Regions from separate parts of the Sphingomonas aliaeris genome, predicted to be linked through region 2. Evidence: predicted binding sites of a transcription regulator. Region 2 holds the regulator's gene; each other region holds the start of a gene.
The links. Region 2 encodes LexA, which represses DNA repair genes until DNA is damaged. Its sites were predicted from a motif close to GTTCCNCNCTTGTTCT; they were not measured.

Region 1 (5,423 bases), 1.4 Mb from region 2:
ATCGGGTGGCGCGGCGGCGGCGGAGCGGCTCGTCCGCCTTAATCGCCTGCGCACCCTGGAGGCGGCGCGACCGGCCGCCGCCGCCGCGGTGGAGACCGCCGACGCCGCACTGGCCGGGATCGACCGAACGATCGCGGAGGCGCGGACCGGCGCGTTCGAGGCGCGCACCGCGCTGCAACAGGCAGAGAACCGTGCCCGCGACGCGACCCGCGCCGAAGATCGCGCCGGTGCGGCACTGGAACGGATCGCGACGCAGCGCGCGGACATCGACACGCGGCGAGATCGCGTCGTCGGGGACCTGCGAGAGGCTGAGGCCGATGCGGAGATCGCCGCCGCGGCACGCGCTGCTTTGCCCGATGGCAGCGCGACGCGGGACCGTGTCGCGCGCCTGACCGCCGAGGCCGAAGCGCGCCGCGCTGCCGTCGCCATCGCGCGCGCCGATCGCGCCACGCTGGACCGCGCGCTGGCGCAGGATCGCGATCGGCTGGCGAGCGGGACCGGCGAGGCCAAGGGCTGGCGCGCGCGGGCGGGTGAAGCCGCACGACGGATCGCGGACATGGACAAGCGCGCGGCGGACCTCGCTCGCGAGACCGCGACGCTGGCGGACACGCCCGCCGCGATCGCTGGCGAGATCGCGACGCTGGATACCGCGCATCAGGCGGCGCGTGCCGAAGCGGAAGCGGCGCAGGGCGCAGAGCGTGAGGCCGAGCGCGTTCTCCGCGAAACCGAGGGCGTTGCCCGGCTGGCGGCGGAAGCGCTGTCGGAAGCGCGCGAGATCCGCGCCGGCGCGGTCGCCCGGACGGAGAATCAGGAATTGCGCCGCATCGAAATGGGGCGGCTGTCCGGCGAACGGTTCGAGTGCCCCGCCCCCGTCCTGCCGGAACGCGTCGGGTTCGATGCGCAGAGCGTGCGCAGCCCACAGGACGAATCCGCGGCGCACGAACGCCTGTCGGTCGATCGCGAACGGATCGGCCCGGTCAATCTGGTCGCGGAAAGCGAATTGGCGGAATTGCTGGGCGCGAGCAGCGGCAATGCCGCCGAGCGCGAGGAACTGGGGCTTGCGGTGAACCGGCTGCGCGGATCGATCGGTACGCTCAATCGTGAGGGGCGGCAGCGGTTGCTGGCGGCGTTCGAGGCGGTCAACGACCATTTCCGGCGGCTGTTCACGACGCTGTTCAACGGCGGCCAGGCGCATCTGGAGCTGATCGATTCGGACGATCCGCTGGAAGCGGGGCTGGAGATCATGGCGCAACCGCCGGGCAAGCGGCTGCAATCGCTTACCCTGTTGTCGGGCGGGGAACAGGCGCTGACCGCGGTCGCACTGATCTTCGGCCTGTTCCTGACCAACCCCGCGCCGATCTGCGTGCTGGACGAGGTCGATGCGCCGCTGGACGATGCGAATATCGAACGGTTCTGCGGATTGCTGGACGCGATGACGCGCGAGACGAAGACACGCTATCTGATCGTCACGCACAATGCGGTGACGATGAGCCGCATGCATCGGCTGTTCGGCGTCACGATGATCGAACAGGGGGTCAGCCGGCTCGTCTCGGTCGATCTGGGCGGCGCGGAGAGCTTGCTGGCGGCGGAGTGATGCGGGGCTATAAGCATCGGCAATGAGCGCGATTTTCGGCATCATCAGGTTTGACGGCAGGGAAGCCGACGCCAGGATCGTGGCGCGCATGGCGGCGACGATGCGGCACCGGACGCCGGACGGTACCGACATCGCTCCGCTCGGCCCCGTCTGTATCGGCTATGGCAAGATGCGCGTTCACCGCGAGGACATGTTCGATGCACAGCCGCTGAGCGACGATCGTGGCGACGTGACTTTGGTCGTGGAGGGCCGTCTCGACAATCGCGAGGATCTGGCGGAGGCGCTGGAGATCGCGCCGGCGATGCTCCGCGACATGCCGGACAGCGCGCTCGTCCTTGCCGCCTATCGACGCTGGGGCGAGGAATGTGCCGGTCATCTGCTTGGCGATTTCGCTTTCGCGGTGTGGGACCGGCGCGCACGCCGACTGGTGCTGGCGCGCGACCATATGGGCCAGCGTCACCTTTTCTTCCATCGCGGCGCGGATTTCCTGGCTTTCGCTTCCGAGATCAAGGCCTTGTGGGCCATCCCCGAGGTGCCGCGCGAGATGGACGACGATGCCGTTCTGCGGCGCATGCTGGTGATCCGCGATGCGGATGCGGCGCCGACGCTGTTCAAGGAGATCGATGGTCTGGCCGGTGGCGAGCGGATGACCGTCGCTCTGGACGGGCAGGTGAATCGGACCCGCTACTGGGTGCCCGAGGCGTTGTCGGACCATGTCGGGCGTGACGAGGCATATTACGTATCCGCCTATCGCCGCGTGCTTAGCGAAGCGGTCGCGTGCCGGGTCCGGCGGCTCGACCGGCGTCCGGCGCTGCACATGAGCGGCGGCTTCGACAGCAGCGCGATCGCCGGTCTCGCGGGGCCAGTACTGACGGAACATGGGCGCACGATCCTGGGCATCGCATCGGTCATGCCGGAGGCGCGGCGCGGGGAATTCAAGCACGATGCCCGAACGATGGTGGAACATTGCGCACGCCATATGCCGCATCTGGACGTCCGGTTCCTGACGCGCGAGGGGATCGAGCCGTTCGGCGGGCTGGATCAGGCGATCCCGCTGCTGGATGGGCCGCCATCCACGATCCATTACGTCTATCAGGAGGCGGCACGCATCGCGGCGGCCGAGGGTGTCCGGCTGCTGATGGACGGACACGGCGGCGACTATACGCTGAACCCGCGGGACCCCGGCGCGCTTGCCCGTCTGCTTCAACGCGGCGACCTTCGCGCTTATGTGCGGGAGCTTCGCGCGGAGCGGAGGCGGTACGGAACGACGCTGCCCCGCGCGATCGTCTCGCATGTCCGGCTCGCGGTCCAACCTGTGGTTCAGCGGATCAAGGCGTTGACGGGGCGGCGAACCAGGCGGCTTCGGCTGGACCGGTTCGTGCGCGCCGATGCGCTTGACGACGCGATCGACCGGAACGTCCTTGTGGAGGGCGATATCGGCATGGACGCCGGGCTGGCGGTCGAAAGACAGAAACTGCTCGCCAATACCATCGCGCGGGTGAGCGCACGGATCCCCGATTCGGCGATCAATATGGCGGCGTGGGTCGAGGGGCTCGCGATGACCCGGCCGTTCCACGACAAAAGGGTTGTCGAACTGGCGCTGGCGGTTCCGGAAGCGCTGTATTTCAAGGATGGGCGGAACCGCTATCTTGCGAGAACGGCACTGGCCGACGTCTATCCCCCGAATTCCAGGACCGGGGCTTCCACAACGACCTGCGCGTGCCCGAAATCGCGGAGGCGAGTTCCGCCGCCGCGTCCCAGCTTGTCGCGCGCGCAAGGAACCTGCCGGACGAGATGGTCGATCGCGACGCCATCGCCGAAGCGCTTCGATCGGACCGGGATTGGGGAGAGAAAAAGAGTGCGGCACTGATCGTGCTGATGATTGCCGATTATCGGCGGTGGTTCAGCGGCCGCAATTCGGCGTGATGTCGCGGATGTGGTTCGAAACCCCGTCTCAGCTGCCGATATCGTCGGTGGTTTCTTCGCCCAGGCCGACCGACATTGGTCCCTTCGAGTGCTTGACGATCGATGCCGTGATGACGGCGGGTGTCACCCATATCCTACGAGGGACGGCCTCTACGGCCTGCGTGTCCATGTCGGTCATTTACGATCTTCCAACCAGCGATATTCTGCGAAGGCCAGATGCGCACGGAATGCTTAAGGGCGGGTAACCAAACGAGTTTTTAGCGGGTGGGAGGGCGCCCGATGGCTCAGCCCCACCGACATAAAGTCGTGATGAGCGCCGGAAAAAACCAAGGAATCGAACATCATCGGTCGACTCTTCACAAATAAGAACATATAGCGAACCGATGGCGCAACTCGACGTTCAGCAGAAACTGGAGATTTTGGCGGACGCCGCGAAATATGACGCGTCATGTTCGTCATCGGGCACGTCGAAACGAAATTCCCGTGACGGCAAGGGCGTGGGATCGACGGATGGCGGGATGGGCATCTGTCACGCTTATGCGCCCGACGGCCGATGTATCTCGCTGTTGAAGATTCTGCTGACCAACAGCTGCATTTTCGACTGTCACTATTGCATCAACCGGAAATCGAGCAATGTCCGGCGCGCGCGCTTCACGGCCGAGGAGGTCGTGCGGCTGACCCTATCCTTCTACAAGCGCAATTATATCGAGGGCCTGTTCCTATCGTCCGGCATCATCCGTTCGTCCAACTATACGATGGAGCAGATCGTCGAGGTCGCGCGAAGCCTGCGCGAGGATCACCATTTTCGCGGGTACATCCATCTGAAGACCATTCCCGACGCCGATCCCGAACTGGTGCATCAGGCGGGGCTGTATGCCGACCGCGTGTCGATCAACGTCGAACTGCCGACCGCATCCGGACTGAAGCGGCTTGCGCCCGAAAAGTCGGATGTCCGGATTGCGAGCGCGATGGGCGAGATGAAGACCGCGATCGTCGATACCGCGGACGCCAGCAAGCGCTACAAATCCGCGCCCAAGTTCGCACCCGCGGGCCAGTCGACCCAGATGATCGTCGGCGCCGATGCCGCGACGGACGGCGATATCGTGCGCAAGGCGTCGACGCTGTACGACCGGTTCGGGATGCGGCGCGTCTATTATTCCGCGTTTTCGCCGATCCCCGATGCCAGCGCGATCCTGCCGTTGCAGCGCCCGCCGCTGATGCGCGAACATCGATTGTACCAGTCGGACTGGCTGATCCGCTTCTACGATTATTCGACCGCCGATGTCGTCGCGGCGGCGGACGATGCGACCGGCATGCTCCCTCTCGATATCGATCCGAAGCTCGCCTGGGCGCTGAAGTTCCGCGGATCGTTCCCGGTCGATGTGAACCGCGCACCGCGCGAGATGCTGTTGCGCGTGCCGGGGCTTGGCGTGAAGGCGGTCGACAACATTTTGACGGCGCGTCGCTGGCGCAAGCTGCATCTGGCGGATGTCGCCCGTCTTACCGCGTCGATCACCAAGGTTCGCCCGTTCCTGATCGCGGAGGACTGGCGTCCCGTAGCGCTCAGCGACCGGGCCGACCTGACCAGCGTCGTCATGGCGAAACCCAAGCCGAAGCAGATGGAACTGTTCGGGTGAAGACCGTCCGTCTCGCGGAGCCGGACGATTTTGACGGCTGGCGCGATGCGGCACGCGCGCTGGCGGTGGACGACGTACCGCCGGGCGACGTGATCTGGCAGGTCGGCGACGCGGCCGAAGACCTGTTCGCAGGTTCCGGGCAGACGCTTCCCGCCCCGCCCGCCGATCGCCTTTCCGTTCCCCGCGCCTTTGTGACCCTCGCGCGCAAGGCCGTCCTGCATCGCACGCCGGAACGCTTTTCGTTGCTCTACACGGCGCTCACCCGG
Region 2 (5,423 bases):
CGGGGGCGTCGCCAGATCGGCGGCCCCTGCTTCTTGTGTTGCGCCCAACCGCGCTTGCTCCCAGACTTGAATGTGATGGCCAGTACAGCCGCACAGCCCCCTAGCATGCGACCATGGCCGCTTCAAATCGTCGCGCGTCATCGGGTTCCACGGCGCCGCAGCGTTGCGGATTGGCTGGAGGCGGAACGGGACCAGTTGATCCTGTGGCTGCCGGTGATGCTGGGCGCGGGGATCGCGGCGTGGTTCCTTTTGCCCGATGAAGCCGCGTGGATCGTCGCGATGTTGCTGGCGGGCGCGGTGGCATTGGGCGCGGCGGCGATCGGGCGGGGCGATCGTGCATCGCGCGCGGTCCTCATCGCGGCACTGGCGTTTCTAATCGGGCTGGCGTCGGTGTGGGCGCGCGCGGAAAGGGCGGGCGGCGCTGTTCTGACGCGGCCGACGATCGTGGCGTTCGAAGCGAAAGTGGAACGGCTGGAGCCGCTTCCGGCGCGCGAACTGGTGCGATTGCGGCTGGCACCGACGCGGGTGATCGATGCGGGCGCGAGCGGTTCGCGTGTCCGCGCCCGGTTGACAGTGTTGCCCGCGTTTATTCGGGTCAATCTGGCACTGGCCGATGTCCCCGCGGGTCTTTCGACCGGTTCGATCATCGCATTGAGGGCGCGATTGATGCCGCCGCCGCAACCCGCCGTGCCGGGCGCCTATGATTATGCCCGCGTGGCGTGGTTCGACCGGATCAGTGGCACCGGGCGCGGGTTCGCACCGGTTCGCATACTCTCGGGCGGTGACAGCAATGGTCCGGGACTCAGGCAGCGGCTGTCGGAGCATATTGAGCACAGTCTCGGCGGAAGCGCAGGCGGGATCGCGAGCGCACTGGCGACAGGGGACGAGGGCGCGATCTCGGAGGCGGACGCGGAGACAATGCGCCGCTCCGGGCTGGCGCACCTGTTGTCGGTCAGCGGCTTGCATATCACGGCGGTGGTGGCGGCGACGATGATGATCGTCCTGCGCCTGCTGGCACTCAGCCCCTGGCTCGCCTTGCGGTTCAGGCTGCCGTTGATCGCCGCGGCGGCCGGGGCAGGGGCGGCGATCGGCTATACGTTGCTGACCGGATCGCAGGTGCCGACGATCCGGTCGTGCGTCGCGGCGTTGCTGGTGCTGGTTGCGCTGGCGATGGGGCGGGAGGCGATGACGCTGCGGCTGATCGCGGCGGGAGCCGTCGTCGTGCTGCTGATGTGGCCGGAAGCGCTGGCGGGGCCGAGCTTCCAATTGTCGTTCGCCGCGATCACCGCGATCGTCGCTCTGAACGAGCATCCGGGGGTGAAGGCGTTGATATCCGCGCGCGAAGAGGCGCGATGGAGACGGTTCGCGCGCGCGATCGGGGCGCTGGTGGTGACAGGGCTCGCGGTCGAGATCGCGTTGCTGCCGATTGGCCTGTACCATTTCCACAAGGCGGGATTGTACGGCGTGGCGGCGAATATCGTGGCGATCCCGCTGACGACGTTCGTCATCATGCCGCTCGAAGCGCTCGCCCTTGCGTTCGATGCGGTTGGTCTTGGCGCACCGTTCTGGTGGCTGACGGGCAAGGCATTGGCCGTGTTGCTGTGGATCGCGCGGACGACCGCTGAAGCGCCGGGTTCGGTTGCCGCACTTCCGGCGATGCCGGGCGGGGCGTTTGCCGCGATGGTGATCGGTGGATTGTGGATCGCATTGTGGCGGACGCGGTGGCGGCGTCTGGGCGTGATACCGCTTGGGGCGGGGCTCGTCTGGGCGCTGGCGACACCGGCGCCGGATCTTCTGGTCACGGGCGACGGGCGACATCTTGCGGTGCGCATGACGAACGGCGGGCTGGCCATGTTGCGAGACCGGGCCGGCGACTATACGTCGAGCATGTTGGCCGAGAATGGCGGCATGGATGGCGTGCCGCTTCTCCTGTCGGAACAGCGGGATGCGCGATGCAACCGGGACCTATGCGCGATCGACCGGACGGCGGGAGGCCGCACATGGCGGATACTCGCAACTCGCAGCATCTACCTGATGCCGGTGCAGGAGCTTGTCGCGGCCTGCGCGACGGCGGACATCGTGGTCAGCGAACGGCGCTTGCCGGGACCGTGCAAACCCCGATGGCTGAAGCTGGACCGGCCAGCGCTTTCGGAAACGGGTGGGGTCGCGATCACCCTGTCGCGGCAAAAGGTCGTCACGGTGATGCAAACCGGGGACCGGCATCCGTGGCGGATACCGGTCCCCGGAGCGCAGGATTTCAGACATAGCGGCGGAGCAGACCGGCGAGCTTACCCTGCACGCGAACCTGCTGCGGGGCGTAACGCTGCGGATCATAGGCGCGGTTTGCGGGATCCAGCCGGATCATAGCGCCTTCGCGGCGGAAGTATTTCAGCGTCGCCTCGCTATCCTCGATCAAAGCGACGACGATCTCGCCGTCACGCGCGGTGTCGGCACGGCGGATCAGCGCATAGTCGCCGTCGAGAATCCCGGCCTCGACCATCGAATCCCCCGAAACCTCCAGCGCATAATGCTCGCCGCCGCCGAGCAGGGCGGCAGGCACGGCCAGCATCGCGCTGCCCTCGAATGCCTCGATCGGCACACCGGCGGCGATCCGGCCGTGCAGCGGGATTTCGATCACGTCGTTAGCGGGCTGCGGCAGCGGACGGAGGTTCGACGGCTCGGCTGTTTCCAGCTTGACCTTTGCGGTGACCTCGCCGCGCTCCGGCATCTTCAATACCTCGAGCGCGCGGGCGCGGTTCGGCAAGCGGCGGATGAACTTGCGTTCCTCCAGAGCGCTGATCAGGCGGTGGACGCCGGACTTCGACTTCAGATCGAGCGCCTCCTTCATCTCCTCGAACGAGGGCGAGACACCGGACTCCTCGAGCCGATCGTTGATGAAGCAGATAAGTTCATGCTGCTTACGCGTGAGCATTCGCGTTCCTCCGTCAGAACAGACGCGGAACTTTTATGGAACACTTGTAGGGAAGTCAAGCGATCGGCAGGATCTCCACCGCATCGCCGATCTGGCCGGCCGCCGCATGCGGATCGCGGACGAGAAGGCAGTTCGCGCGGGCGAGCGTCCGCAGCATCGAACTGTCCTGCACCGTCGATGCGAAGACCAGTCCGTCACGCAATTCGGCGCGCAGATAGTCCTGCCGGTGGTCGTTCGCGCGGATCGGTTCGCCGAGCCGTGCGGGGAAGGGCCGCGGCAGCGGATCGGTCGCGCCGGACATGGCGGCGATCAGCGGGCGAAGGAACAGGTGCGCGGTCACGAATGCGGAGACCGGATTGCCCGGCAGGCCCAGGACGACGGCATCGCCCAGCCGCCCGGCCATCATCGGCTTGCCCGGACGCAAGGCGATGCGCCAGAAATCGATCGACCCGCCTGCCGCCGACAGCGCCGGGCGGACGAGGTCGTGATCGCCGACCGACGCGCCGCCCGTCGTGACCAATATGTCGGCGCGGACGGCGGCGAAGGCGGCAGTCATCGTCGGCAGGTCGTCCGGTATGATGCCGAGGTCGACGATCTCGACCGGCAAGTCGCGAAGCATCGCGGCGATCATGAGGCCGTTGGTTTCGGGCAACTTGCCCGGGTCCTGCGTGCCGGGCGGCGCGAGCTCGTCGCCGGTCGCGGCGATCGCGACCGTCAGGCGGCGCGCGACGGGCAGGGTCGCGTGTCCGGCGATCGCGGCGAGGGCGAGGCCGGCCGGTGTGAGGCGTTGGCCCTTCTCGATCAGGGCGTCACCGGTCGAGAAATCCAGCCCGCGCGGGCGGACGTTGCTGCCGACGCGCGGCGGTCCTTCGCCTGACAGCCGGATCGTGAGATCTTGGCGTTCCGCATCTTCCTGTACAAGGACGCAATCGGTCCCGCCGGGCATCGCGGCCCCCGTGAAGATGCGGGTGGTCTGCCCCAGCCCGACGGTGCCGCTGAAGGCGTGCCCCGCGGCGCTCTCGCCGATCAGCGCGAATGGCCCTGGCAGGTCCGCATGACGGATGGCGTATCCGTCCATTGCGGAGAGATCGCTGTCCGGCTGCGTACGGTTCGCGTCCACGGCCTCCGCGGTCCAGCGCCCCGCGGCCCCGGCCAACGGCACGGTTTCGGTCGAGAGCGGGCGGGCGAGCGCGAACAGCCGCGTCTGGGCTTCGGCAACGGGGAGGAGGGTGGGGTGCATCGATGAACCAGTGTCACGAACCTAGTCGTGGCGACAGGGGGTGTTCGGAAAACAGGCTAAGACCCTGCGATCAATTGTTTCTGAAGTGTGTCCAAGACGTCACACACCGCGGCAATTCGCAAGCCGGAACGACCGGTGTCACGATTCGGTCTCAATCGGATCATAGGCGCCGGTCGCGGGCGGGGATCGGCCGAAAGCATGTGACGAGACGAGGGCATCCGGATTTACCGGGAAGCCCGTCGCCGCACGTGAAGGACGCGGTCGAATCGAATTTTTATCCAAGGACACATGATGTTGAACACGACTTTCGCGAAATCCGCCTTGCTGGTCGGCACGGCAATCGGCGCGATGATGATCCCGGCAGCGGCCTTTGCGCAGGACGCGGGGGCGGCACCCGTCGCGCAGACTTCAGGCGACGGCGCGGGCGAGGAAATCGGCGAGATCGTCGTGACCGCGGAGCGCCGTAGCGAGAACCTGCAGCGCGTGCCGGTATCGGTCGCGGTCGTCGGGGGCGAAGCGCTGCGTACGATCCAGTCGGGCGGCGAGGACATCCTGTCGCTCGCCGGTCGCGTGCCCGGCCTATATGCCGAAAGCACGACCGGACGCATCTTCCCGCGTTTCTACATTCGTGGTCTCGGCAATATCGATTTCTACCTCGGCGCATCGCAGCCGGTGTCGATCATCCAGGACGATGTCGTGCTCGAACATGTCGTGCTGAAGTCGAACCCGGTGTTCGACGTCAACCAGGTGGAGGTGCTGCGCGGGCCGCAGGGGTCGCTGTTCGGCCGCAACACGACTGCAGGCATCATCAAGTTCGACACGATCCGCCCGAGCCAGGTGTTCCAGGGCCGCGGATCGGCATCCTATGGCAGCTTCAACACGGTGACGGCCGATGTCGGCGTGGGCGGGCCGATCATCGCCGACACGCTCGCTTTCCGCATCTCCGGTTTGTACCAGCATCGCGACGACTGGGTCGACAACACCTTCGACGGCACCGGCCCGGACGGCACGCGGGGCGGTAAGAACGCGCTCGGCGGGTTCGACGAGAAGGACGTGCGGCTGCAATTGCTGTTCACGCCGACCAGCGACTTGTCGATCAACGTTTCCGGCCATGCGCGCGATTACAAGGGCACGTCGACGATCTTCCACCGCGCGGCGCTCGTTCGCGGATCGAACAACGTACAGCGCGAGCCGCGCGACAGCGTATCGCTCGACGAAGCCGTCGGCAACCCGCAGGCGTACAAGACGTAT
Region 3 (5,423 bases), on a different replicon from region 2:
GCAGATCGCCCATGACCTGCTCGATCGCCTCGGCGGTCCCGATCGGCTCCAGCAGCCGGCGCTCGGCTGCGGGCACCTCCGGGTCGTCACGCGGCGTGATCGGCTCTGCGACACCGCCCAGTGCCTGATCGAGCCGGGTGATTGCGGGCAGGCCAAGACGACGCGCTAACGGCCCGCGCGCGACCGGCAGCAGATCTGCGATCCGGTCGAAGCCAAACTTACGCGCTGCGGCCAGCGCCGTGGGTGCGAGCCGCAATGCTGCGATCGGCAGCGGAGCAAGTGCGTCCGCTGTCCCGTGAGGTCCGACGCGGATGAGGTCACCCTTGCCGAAGCGAGCCAGCGCATGGGCAGCGCCAGGGGTGTCTGCGACGGCAACGCGCGCGGTGAAGCCTGCACGACGGCAGAAGGCAACCAGACGCCGGCAGAACCGCTCCTCACCGCCGTGGAGGTGGTCGCAGCCGGCGAGATCGATCCAGAGGCCGTCTGGCGGCGTCACGGCCGCGATCGGGGACCAGCGCCTGACCGCCAACAACGCCAGCCTGTCGAGCAGCGCCGCGTCAGCGTCAGGTTCTGCCGGACGGAAGTCGAGATCCGACACCAGCGCACGTGCATGGGTCGCCGCCATGCCGGGGGTGGATGCCGAGGGCCTGCGCGCCAGTGCAGGCGGCGACTACCTCCTCCCGCCTACCGACCTTTCCGGCGAGCGCGACCGGCGCGTGTTGGACCGGAGCTGCGGCAGGCGCGATAACCCGCGGAGCGAGCGTCGGGGCCTTGTACGGGTGGCTTGCCGCTTCGGATCTCCTGCCAAGCTCACGCATGGGCGGCTGGGCGTGGACCGGCAGTGACGCGATCTGAGCCTCGACTTCTTCGCGCGACTGCGCGCTGGATCGCGCCCACTTGGCACCAGGTCGCCAACCGCCGCCCCGCGGCACCGAACAGGCACCCGGGTCGTCGTCTATCGGCAGTTGCAAAGAGGGCCGCTCAGGCGGCCGCATAGCGGGCTGTTCCAACCGTCTCAGCCGCTCGATGGCCAAGTTCGGCAGGAACAGCGAGACGACCCGTCTCATCGCTGCCCTCCACAATCAGGGAGAAGGATGCACCACCGCGCTGGCGTGCGAGTTCAACCGACCACCGCGCTCTTCCCACACCCGCGACGTCCAAGCGCGCCGAAGGCGCGGAGCCGATCCGCCAGCGCGTCCAGGCAGCGGAAGGCTCGGAAAACGGATCCTGGTCACGGCCGCGGCGACGGCGGAGAAGTAGCACCGGCATGTCGGCTTCTGCTGCCACCAGCTGCAAGCGACGCGTTGCGACCATCGCTACCTTGCTCGCTTCTGCAATGATGGCCGAAGGTGTGCCGTCTCGGACCGCGTCCTCGATCACGGCCAGTAGCGCGGCATCGTCCTGCGGCTGAGCGTAGATGACGTTGGCAGAGGCGAGGCCGGCTTGCTCCAAGGCGGGAGCGTACAGGTCGGCCCTGCAGCTCGCCCATAGAACGGGACCTCCGGTGTTCGCAGCCTCGCGGGCGGCGATCCCGGCAAGGAACAGCGTCGTTGCCGCATCGTCGACCAGCGCCGCACTCTGCGCGGTTGCCTCGTGAAGCGCACCGGCGCGCAATCCCCCTGCTCCGAGCCTGCTGTCGATCTCATCGACGCCGAATGGCAGCACCCGGTACTCCGTCACTGGCGTGGCGATCGTCCGCAGGTGCGCTATGCTGGGCGCGAAGGAATCGAGGGCGGCGGACATCATGTTCTAAGACTCTACTCGTTCCCTTTATGTTCCGTTACCTCGCTCCATCGGTCAAGCTCGCATCCAATCGGTTCATCGATTCAGGCGGAACGGCTGCGCAACGGACAGCAAACAAAGCGGGAAAAAGCGCTTCCGTTCTGGGCGCGCCTGACTCATAGAATCGCTATGCCGATCCGCCCTGAGAACCGCTGGCTCTATCCGATCGATTGGCAACAGATCTCGCGATCGGTTCGTTTCGAGCGTGCCGGCGCGCGCTGCGAGCGGTGTGCTCGTCCGCATCTCCGCCGTGTGGCCCATCTCGGCGACGGGCGGTGGTGGGATGCGGAATCGAAGTGTTGGCGCTCGGATCGAGGCAAGCGCATTGCGATCAAAGGGGGCTTCGTCCTCGCCTCTGTACGGATGACCTTCGTAGTCCTGGCATGTGCCCATCTCGACCACGACCCAGGCAACAACGCTCCTGCCAACCTCAAGGCGCTATGTCAGCGGTGCCACATGCTCCACGACGCGGCCGAGCATCGTTGGCAGCGCTGGTGGAACCTCTTTCGTGTTCGCGCCGTCCGCGACTTGTACGAAGATCCGCGCGTCACACGCGAACGGATTGCGCGGGTTCAGTAATCCAGCTCCCGTATTTTCATCTGCTCGGCAGCAAGATCTGCGACAGGTCCCAGCCCGCCGGTCAGGTTGAACACCTCGATCACGTCATGGTCGGCCAGCCTCTCGACCATCAAGCGGACGGCTGCGGCATTCGCCTCGTCCAGCACGGTCGTTGTATCATCGCTCGCCATGGCTAAGGTCTCACCGTTTCAATCAACGGAGAAGATCTAGCATGAACATTGGTGAATTGGCCAAAGCCGTTGCGGGTGCGACCGGCTCGAGCGAGGCGGATGCGAAGAAGGCAATCAATGCTGTTTTCGATCAGATTGCAGACGCTGCGGTGAAGGGTGAGGAAGTCTCGATCAACGGCTTCGGGAAGTTTACGGTGAAGGAACGGCCGGAACGTCAGGGCCGTAACCCATCGAACGGGGAGGCGATCACAATCGCAGCCTCCAAGAAGGTCACCTTCACAGCTGCCAAGGGCTTGAAGGACAAGCTCTGAGGTAAGCGCGCTGGCGACCAGTCTGCCGGCGCCGGATGGGAGGCGCGGATGTGCAATCGGTATCGGCTGACGGCGAAGCAGGCCGAGGTGGCTGCGACGTTCGGCATCCGCCCGCCCTATGAGCCGGACGAGACGTTTCCGGCCGGCGACGTCTTTCCGACTGGTAAGAAGACGCCGTTCTACGGAGCAGTGGTGGTTCAGGACGGCGCCGATCGGAAGATTGAGCGCATGGAATGGGGCGTCCCTACCCAGGTGCCGAGCAAGCGGGATCCGGCCGCCAAGCTGACGAAATACGTCACGAACGTGCGGAATCTCAGCTCAAGCTTCTGGCGGTCCATGCTGACGACGCCGGCACGGCGCTGCCTGGTGCCGGTGACTGCCTTTTCGGAGTACGGAGTGGCCCCGGGCGAGGACGGGAAAAAGCCGCTTCACTGGTTCGAAGTTCCTAGCCGGCCGATCTTCGCCTTCGCCGGCATCTGGCGGCCGACCGAGCGTGGCAACGCTTATGGCTTCCTGACCACCGAGCCGAACGCTGTCGTGGCTCCCATTCACCCGAAGGCGATGCCCGTGATCCTGCACGACGAGGACTACGATCGGTGGCTCTCGGCGCCTTGGGATGAGCTGAAGGATGCCGTGGCGCCCTACCCCTCCCAGCTGATGCGCGTCGAATGACCACCCTCAGCAGCGACGCGATCGAGGTGATCAACCGCAACGCGCTCGTGGAGCCCAGGACAGGCGCTCTTCGATTATAGGCGGGCGCGGGCGCGATGATGGATCCTTGCGAGCCCCATCGCGAAGTCGGCCATGACAAATGAGAACTGGTCGGCGACGTCTCGCTCGTCGTCACATTCCGGGGCGAGTGTCGCGGCAGCGAGGACGAGGTGAGCTGCGGCGATCGGTGACCTGTCCATGAGATCGTATGCTTGCGCTCTGAAAGCAGCGGCAATGCTTTCTGATGATTGGTCGTCGGCAATCTGTGCCGGTATTTCGGGCGAAGGCATGGGACGGCACCCTTCCGGTCACTGCATGAGGATGACTGTCGCCCGCTGGCGGGGCTCGATCGGGCGTGCCTGTCGAGCGACGTCGGCGGATTTGGTGGAAACGAAGTGCCGGAATCCGGAAACATCTTTCCAGCCGAGGCTCGCCGCAACAGGTCGATAGCTCCGCGGATGGACGCGGTCGGTCGACGGCTGAAACGACAGCGGCACGATCTGATCCCCGAATGTGGTGGCAACCCTCGCGACCACGCGCGCCGCAGTCGTGTTGTATGGCAACAGCCAGGTCACGCGCGCAGCCGTGACGCGCTGACGCACAAAGACGAGATTGCGCGTCAGCGAGGGGTTTGTCGGATCGTTCGAGCCGATCGCGAGCAGGGCGCGCGCGACCGGAGGACTGCCCTTCCACGTTTTCGCCACCTCGGCCGAGCTAGCGCCTACGCGGGCGTGGATCTCGCACCGGACCCCCTGAGCCGCCAGAGCCGAAGCCGTGCCGACGCCGGTGCTGTCACCCACGATGAGACACAGGGGGATCATTGCGCGCCCGTGAAGGCTGTGATGCCGATTAGTGCGATCAAGCAGCCCGCGAGGCCGAAAAGGATCGTACCGGCGCCGATCGCGCGGGCTACGCCGCCTCTGCGGACACGACCGAATAGCCGGCTCACACCGGTGCGGATCGAGAGGTAGCCGTCTGCAACATCGCTCGCGCCGAACAGCGCAAGCGGGAAGGCAACCGCGAGCATGATGTGCCGCATGTTTCCTGTGCCGACCAGGGCAGTCGCGAGGGCAAGGACGAAGAGAAGTGCCGCGGTCGCATGGACCGCGGCATAGAGCGGAATAATGCGGAAGCGGTCCCGCTTGAACAGCCCGCGATAGATTGCGAGCGGCCGCTGGCACCGCTCGCAATGATGGACCCGCTTGCCTGCGGTCCAGGGCAGCATTCCTGCCGAGCAATAGGGGCACGGGGTGAGCCCGAACCGATCCATCATGTTCACGAGCTTGTCCTACTTGCCCGGAGGAGCCGAGGTCACCGCCGGCGCGGTTCCCGCTGTCGGCAACACGCCCGTACCGGCCTGCGGTGCAACCCGCTGCCTGGACGCCAAACGCGGCTGTGCGTCGGCAACCAGCTTCCGGTACGCGTCGAGCATCGCCAACGATGTGATCTTGCCGATGTCGGTCGAGCCATAGGTGCCCCCAAGCGCGCCCACACCCAGCCCCAGGAGCAGACCGCCCCCGACGACACCGAGATCCTTCTTGCGTGCCGACCCGCTCGCGACAGCCTCCTGGATCCCCGTGTCCACGTTGACGAGCGTGAGGAGGACCTGGCTCTCCAGGGTCTTGGACTTGAGCCCAACCGCACCCCCAAAGGCACCGCCCAAGCCGCCACCGCTCTCCCGCGCCTTCGCATCGGAATACAGGACCTGCACCTGAATCAGGTAATCGGCTTTGGTGACAGGTCGCGCGGTCCCGCCGGCAAGCGCACGCTCGCGTTCCAAGGCGTCGAAAGCAGCTCCCCGGTCCGCGACCGCGAAGCAGCCGCTGCGAGCAGCCATCAGCTTGACGAGCGGCAGGGGATCCACCGTGGC
Region 4 (5,423 bases), 270 kb from region 2:
AGCCGCGCACGACCGGGTTTGCAGAGACGATGCGCGCGCCCGGCAATGCGCGCGCCAGCCCGTTGACGGCGAAGTAGCGGACGGTTTCCTCGATGCCGATCGGCTGCGCTGACAGCTTGCGATCGCGCAGGAAGCCCGCGACGAGGGCGAGCGGATCCTCGTCTTCCTGCCAGACGCGTACGTCCGCTGTGATGCCCAGCGTTTCGCGGACCGATGGCTCCTCGAAAAAGGGCGTGACGATGCACGGCGTTCCCTCGACCGGGATGACGACGCAGGTCAGCCGCTCGCTCCGGCCCCAGCGGACGCCGGTGAAATAGGTCAGCGACGATCCCGCCTCGACCAGCACGGCGCCGATCCCCTGCGCCTTCATCAGCGATTGCGCGCGCGCGATCCGCTGGTTCCGCTCCGCCTGACCGGTCGGTGCCATGCCCTTGGTCATGTCGGATAAACCCGACAGGTCGGGTTCCGCGGCCCGGACGATCCGGGGTATCGTGAGCATCGGCAGTACGGCGGCGGCGGCGATCAGCTGGCGGCGATTGGGCTTGGCATCGGGCATGGCCCAGCGATACGGCGCTTGACCGCGCGCCCGCAATCCCCTTCCTTGGCCGCCACGTACGAACACCGGAGCATTCATGGGCAAGCGCCTTACCTATTTTATCCTGATCGGCCTTGTCGCCGGCATGATCGTGGGCCTCGCGGTCAACGGCTATTATGACGACAATGGCGGCGCGGGCACTAAGTTCGCGGGCGAGATCGCCGGGTATTTCTCGATCGTCACTGCCCTGTTCCTGCGCCTGATCAAGATGATCATCGCGCCTCTGGTCTTCTCCACCCTGGTCGTCGGCATCGCGCATATGGGCGATACGCAGGCGCTGGGGCGCATCGGGTTCCGCGCGGTCGGTTGGTTCCTGTGCGCGAGCCTCGTCTCGCTGCTGCTCGGGCTGGTGCTGGTCAACTTCTTCCAGCCGGGCGTCGGACTGGCGATCCCGATCCCGCCCGCGGAGGCGGCAAGCGGTATCGATCGCGCCGCGTTCAACCTGAAGGACTTCATCACCCATATCGTACCCGCATCGATGGTCGATGCGATGGCCAAGAACGAGATCCTGCAGATCGTCGTATTCTCGCTGTTCGTCGGCGTCGCGATCACCGCGGTGGGCGAGAAGGCCGCGCCCCTGGTCCGCGGGATCGACGCGCTGGCGCAGGTAATGCTGCAGGTGACGAACTATGTCATGCGGTTCGCGCCGTTTGCGGTGTTCGCCGCGGTGGCGGGGACGCTCGCCGAACGCGGACCGTCGATCATCGCCAGCCTCGCCTATTTTATGGGGACCTTCTACATCGGCATGGGCATCCTGTGGTGCCTGTTGATCGGGGTTTGCTTCCTGATCGTCGGGCCGCGGACGACACAGTTGGTGCGGTATATTCGCGAGCCGCTGCTGCTCGCTTTCTCGACCGCATCGTCGGAAGCCGCCTATCCGCGTACGCTGGAGGCGCTGGACCGGTTCGGCGTCCCGCCGCGCATCGCCAGCTTCGTGCTGCCGCTGGGCTATTCGTTCAACCTGGACGGGTCGATGATCTACATGACCTTCGCGACGATGTTCATCGCGCAGGCGTATGGCATTCCGCTGACGCTCGGGCACCAGATCCTGATGCTACTCGTCCTGATGGTCACGTCGAAGGGCGTGGCGGGCGTGCCGCGCGCCAGCCTGGTCGTCATCGCGGCGACGCTCGCCTTCTTCGATATTCCGGAGGCCGGGCTGCTGCTGATCGTCGCCGTCGATCACTTCCTCGACATGGGCCGATCCGCCACCAACGTGGTCGGCAACGCCGTCGCGAGCGCGGTGATCGCGAAGTGGGAGGGGCAGCTCGACCCGCTGGAATCGCCAGTCATCGAACCGCTCCCCGCCCCTGCGGGTACAGGCCCGAAGGTCGATCGCGACAGCTTTCAGGGTTGAGCGAAGGTACGGCCCTTACGCATAGGCGTAGGGGCCGCCCTTCTTGAGCGCGGTCTGGTAGGCTGGGCGCGCGTGGATCTTGTTCAACCATGCGATCGTCGCTGGCCTCGAGCCATCCAGCCCGGCGCGACCGCGTGCCGCCTCCAGCGGGAAACTCATCATGATGTCGGCGGCGGTCAGTTCCTCGCCGGCGAGCCACGGGCGCTTGGCAAGTTCGCTTTCGACGAAATCGAGATGGACGGCGGCCATCGGCTGGACCCGCTTGATCGCGCGCTTGCCGAAGAACGGGATTCGACCGAGGACCAGCAGCAGAAGCAGCGGCGGCATCATCGAGCCTTCGGCATAATGCAGGAACTGCCGGTACAATAATGCCGAATCGCGATGCGCAGGTGCGCCGAGCTTGCCGTCGGCCTTCTCGACCAGATATTCGCAGATCGCCCCCGTTTCGATGATCACGCGACCGCCAGCGGATTCGGTGTCTTCGAGCACCGGCGATTTGCCCAGCGGATGCACGGCGCGCAATTCGGGCGGGGCAAGCATCGTCACCTTGTCGCGTTCGTATCGCTTGATCTCGTAAGGCAGGCCGAGTTCCTCGAGCATCCACAGGATGCGTTGCGAGCGCGAATTTTCGAGGTGATGAACGATCAAGGTCATGGCGCGCTCCGGTCTGTCTGTTCCGGATCGACCCTAATCACGCTGCGGCCGGTAAATCCACTGCAATGCCACGGACATGGCGTGGGTCAGCCCGACGGCGACCGCAAACGCCAACGCGAAAGGCTCGCCAGCGCGGGCGAGCCTTTCCATGTGTGTGCGACGCGCGATACGGGCACGCCGCCGTGTAATTTCCGTCGCGATACCCAGCGACCGATATTCGCTTTATCGCCTTTCGAGGTCACGGAGCCTCGGTCGGCGCGACAGCCGGGGCATCCCGCCGCCCCGTCGGCCGGGCGGCGCTGGACCTCAGACCTCGTCGGTGTCGTCCTCTGGCTCTGGGCCGGCCATCATCTCTTCGGCGACCTTGTCCGTCCGCGTGCGGATCGCCTGTTCCAGACGATCGCACATTTCCGGATTGTTCTTCAGGAACGTCTTCGAATTCTCGCGCCCCTGGCCGATGCGGACGCTGTCATAGCTGAACCATGCGCCGGATTTCTCGACCAGCCCCGCCTTGACGCCCAGATCGAGGATCTCACCAATCTTGGACACACCCTGACCGTACATGATGTCGAATTCGACCTGCTTGAACGGAGGCGCGACCTTGTTCTTCACGACCTTCACCCGCGTGGTGTTGCCGATGATTTCCTCACGATCCTTGATCTGTCCGGTCCGGCGGATGTCGAGACGCACGCTGGCATAGAATTTGAGCGCATTGCCGCCCGTCGTGGTTTCCGGATTACCGTACATCACGCCGATCTTCATGCGCAGCTGGTTGATGAAGATCACCATGCAGCGCGAGCGGCTGATCGATCCGGTCAGCTTGCGCAGCGACTGCGACATGAGACGGGCCTGAAGGCCGACATGGCTATCGCCCATCTCACCCTCGATTTCCGCGCGTGGAACGAGTGCCGCGACAGAATCGACGACCAGAACGTCGATCGCGTTCGACCGGACGAGCGTGTCGACGATCTCCAGCGCCTGCTCGCCCGTATCCGGCTGCGACACGATCAGTTCGTCGATGTTGACGCCCAGCTTCTTCGCATAGACCGGATCGAGCGCATGTTCCGCGTCGACGAACGCGGCAGTACCGCCGGTCTTCTGCGCTTCGGCGATGACGTGCAGCGCAAGCGTCGTCTTGCCCGACGATTCAGGACCATAAATCTCGATCACGCGACCGCGCGGCAAACCACCGACGCCAAGCGCGATATCCAGACCGAGCGACCCGGTCGAGATCGCCTCGACCTGCATCGCTTCCTTCGAGCCCAGCTTCATTGCCGAACCCTTGCCGAACGCACGATCGATCTGCGCGAGTGCGGCTTCGAGAGCCTTGGCACGCTCGTTTGCGGCCTTGTCGTTAGCTGCTGCCATTTTGCTGTCTATGACCTTCAAAGATACCGCCACCAGAAGCCTCCGTCGCTAGACCGAACACCAAATGCATTCAATTGCTGTTGGAGATGTATTGCATTTGTTCCGCCAGAACAAGTGCGGAACAGATGAATTTTTCAGAGGTCGGGAGGCGTTGGAATCGGGGCACAATTCTTGCCGCTAACCGGGTATGCGAAAATTACGGGTGCCGTCGGGCGTTGGATACCCTTATCTTTGCGGCTCGCGTCTCGTCGGCAGCGACGCGATGGCCAAGTGCTTCGACACGCTAAGCACAAACCGTCCGGATAGTGTTCCGAAAGGTAAAGCAGTCAGCGCCCGGGAAACCCCGGCCGTTCAGGCCAGTGCGTCGAGCGCCTTGGAAACGCCGTCCATCGTGAAGGGCTTGGCCAAGGTCGGGCGGTCGCGATGTTCCTCAATCAGGCCGTCCTGCGTTCCGCCGGTCGCGAAGACGAACGGTACGCCGCGTTCCGCGAGCGCGTCGGCGATCGCCCAGCTCTTTTCACCGCCGCGCAGGTTAACGTCGAGGATCGCGGCATCGATCCCGCCGCCATCGACGAGCGCCAGCGCGTCGCCGACATTATCGGCCTGACCCGCCATGTCCTTACCCAGAACTTCGAGGAAATCCTCCAGCATCATCGCGATCAAGGGTTCGTCCTCGACGACGAGGATGCGCTGTGGAGACGTCATGCGACGGCCTTAGCCAAAGCCCCTGCGCGCGCCAACCTATTTCGAAGCCAGAACGGTGCGAGCCGCTTCGGCAAGTTGCTGCACTGAAAAGGGTTTGGCGAGGAACTGGACATTGTCCAGATCGATCGACTTGCGCAGCGTTTCCTCCGCATAGCCGGACATGAACAGGATCGGGAGATCGGGGTACCGCTCGCGCGCCTTCCGCACCATCGTCGGGCCGTCCATGATCGGCATCATCACGTCCGAAATGAGCAGGTCCGGCCGGTCGTTGCGTGCCAGCACTTCCAGCGCGGCCTCGCCATGTTCCGCGGTCAGAACGGTATAGCCCTGGCGCACCAGCGCACGCTCGGCGATCGCGCGCACCATGTCCTCGTCCTCGACCAGCAGGATCGTGCCCGTGCCCCACAGATCGGACGCCTTCTCCTTCACCACCACGGGCGGGCGCACGGGTTCTGGCGCGGCGGTGGCGGTGTGGACCGGCAGGAAGATCGTGAAGGTCGTCCCCGCCCCGCCCTTGTTATTGTCCGCAAAGATATAGCCGCCGGATTGCTTGACGATGCCGTACACGGTGGACAGGCCCAGGCCGGTGCCCTTGCCGACTTCCTTGGTCGTAAAGAACGGCTCGAAGATCTTCGGCAGGATTTCGGGCGGGATACCGGTGCCGGTGTCCGCGATCTCCAGCGCGACATAGTCGGCGATCGGTAGGATATCGTTGCCCATGTGGCGAACCTGCGCCGCGGAAAC

Region 1: the regulator LexA is predicted to act here: its motif matches at 3,886-3,901, upstream of H5J25_RS14225 (putative DNA modification/repair radical SAM protein).
Region 3: the regulator LexA is predicted to act here: its motif matches at 1,764-1,779, upstream of H5J25_RS18735 (ImuA family protein).
Region 4: the regulator LexA is predicted to act here: its motif matches at 4,082-4,097, upstream of recA (recombinase RecA).

Annotation. Positions count from the first base shown of each region.
Region 1 covers NZ_CP061035.1:3,019,858-3,025,280, forward strand. Annotated here, with positions in the region: gene H5J25_RS14210 (chromosome segregation SMC family protein) at 1-1,594, shown strand, start outside; gene H5J25_RS14215 (asparagine synthase-related protein) at 1,617-3,464, shown strand; gene H5J25_RS14220 (hypothetical protein) at 3,549-3,698, opposite strand; gene H5J25_RS14225 (putative DNA modification/repair radical SAM protein) at 3,904-5,157, shown strand; partial or broken gene H5J25_RS14230 (UdgX family uracil-DNA binding protein) at 5,154-5,423, shown strand, end outside.
Region 2 covers NZ_CP061035.1:1,645,190-1,650,612, forward strand. Annotated here, with positions in the region: gene gltX (glutamate--tRNA ligase) at 1-48, opposite strand, end outside; gene H5J25_RS07795 (ComEC/Rec2 family competence protein) at 106-2,367, shown strand; gene lexA (transcriptional repressor LexA) at 2,258-2,932, opposite strand; gene H5J25_RS07805 (molybdopterin molybdotransferase MoeA) at 2,988-4,172, opposite strand; gene H5J25_RS07810 (TonB-dependent receptor) at 4,464-5,423, shown strand, end outside.
Region 3 covers NZ_CP061036.1:21,699-27,121, forward strand. Annotated here, with positions in the region: partial or broken gene H5J25_RS18730 (Y-family DNA polymerase) at 1-818, opposite strand, end outside; gene H5J25_RS18735 (ImuA family protein) at 982-1,743, opposite strand; gene H5J25_RS18740 (hypothetical protein) at 1,912-2,361, shown strand; gene H5J25_RS18745 (hypothetical protein) at 2,355-2,531, opposite strand; gene H5J25_RS18750 (HU family DNA-binding protein) at 2,573-2,842, shown strand; gene H5J25_RS18755 (SOS response-associated peptidase) at 2,891-3,514, shown strand; gene H5J25_RS18760 (hypothetical protein) at 3,589-3,843, opposite strand; gene H5J25_RS18765 (hypothetical protein) at 3,862-4,353, opposite strand; gene H5J25_RS18770 (hypothetical protein) at 4,371-4,832, opposite strand; gene H5J25_RS18775 (CsgG/HfaB family protein) at 4,842-5,423, opposite strand, start outside.
Region 4 covers NZ_CP061035.1:1,919,501-1,924,923, reverse strand. Annotated here, with positions in the region: gene H5J25_RS09105 (M24 family metallopeptidase) at 1-556, opposite strand, end outside; gene H5J25_RS09100 (dicarboxylate/amino acid:cation symporter) at 633-1,952, shown strand; gene H5J25_RS09095 (glutathione S-transferase family protein) at 1,968-2,606, opposite strand; gene recA (recombinase RecA) at 2,913-4,007, opposite strand; gene H5J25_RS09085 (response regulator) at 4,326-4,679, opposite strand; gene H5J25_RS09080 (hybrid sensor histidine kinase/response regulator) at 4,716-5,423, opposite strand, start outside.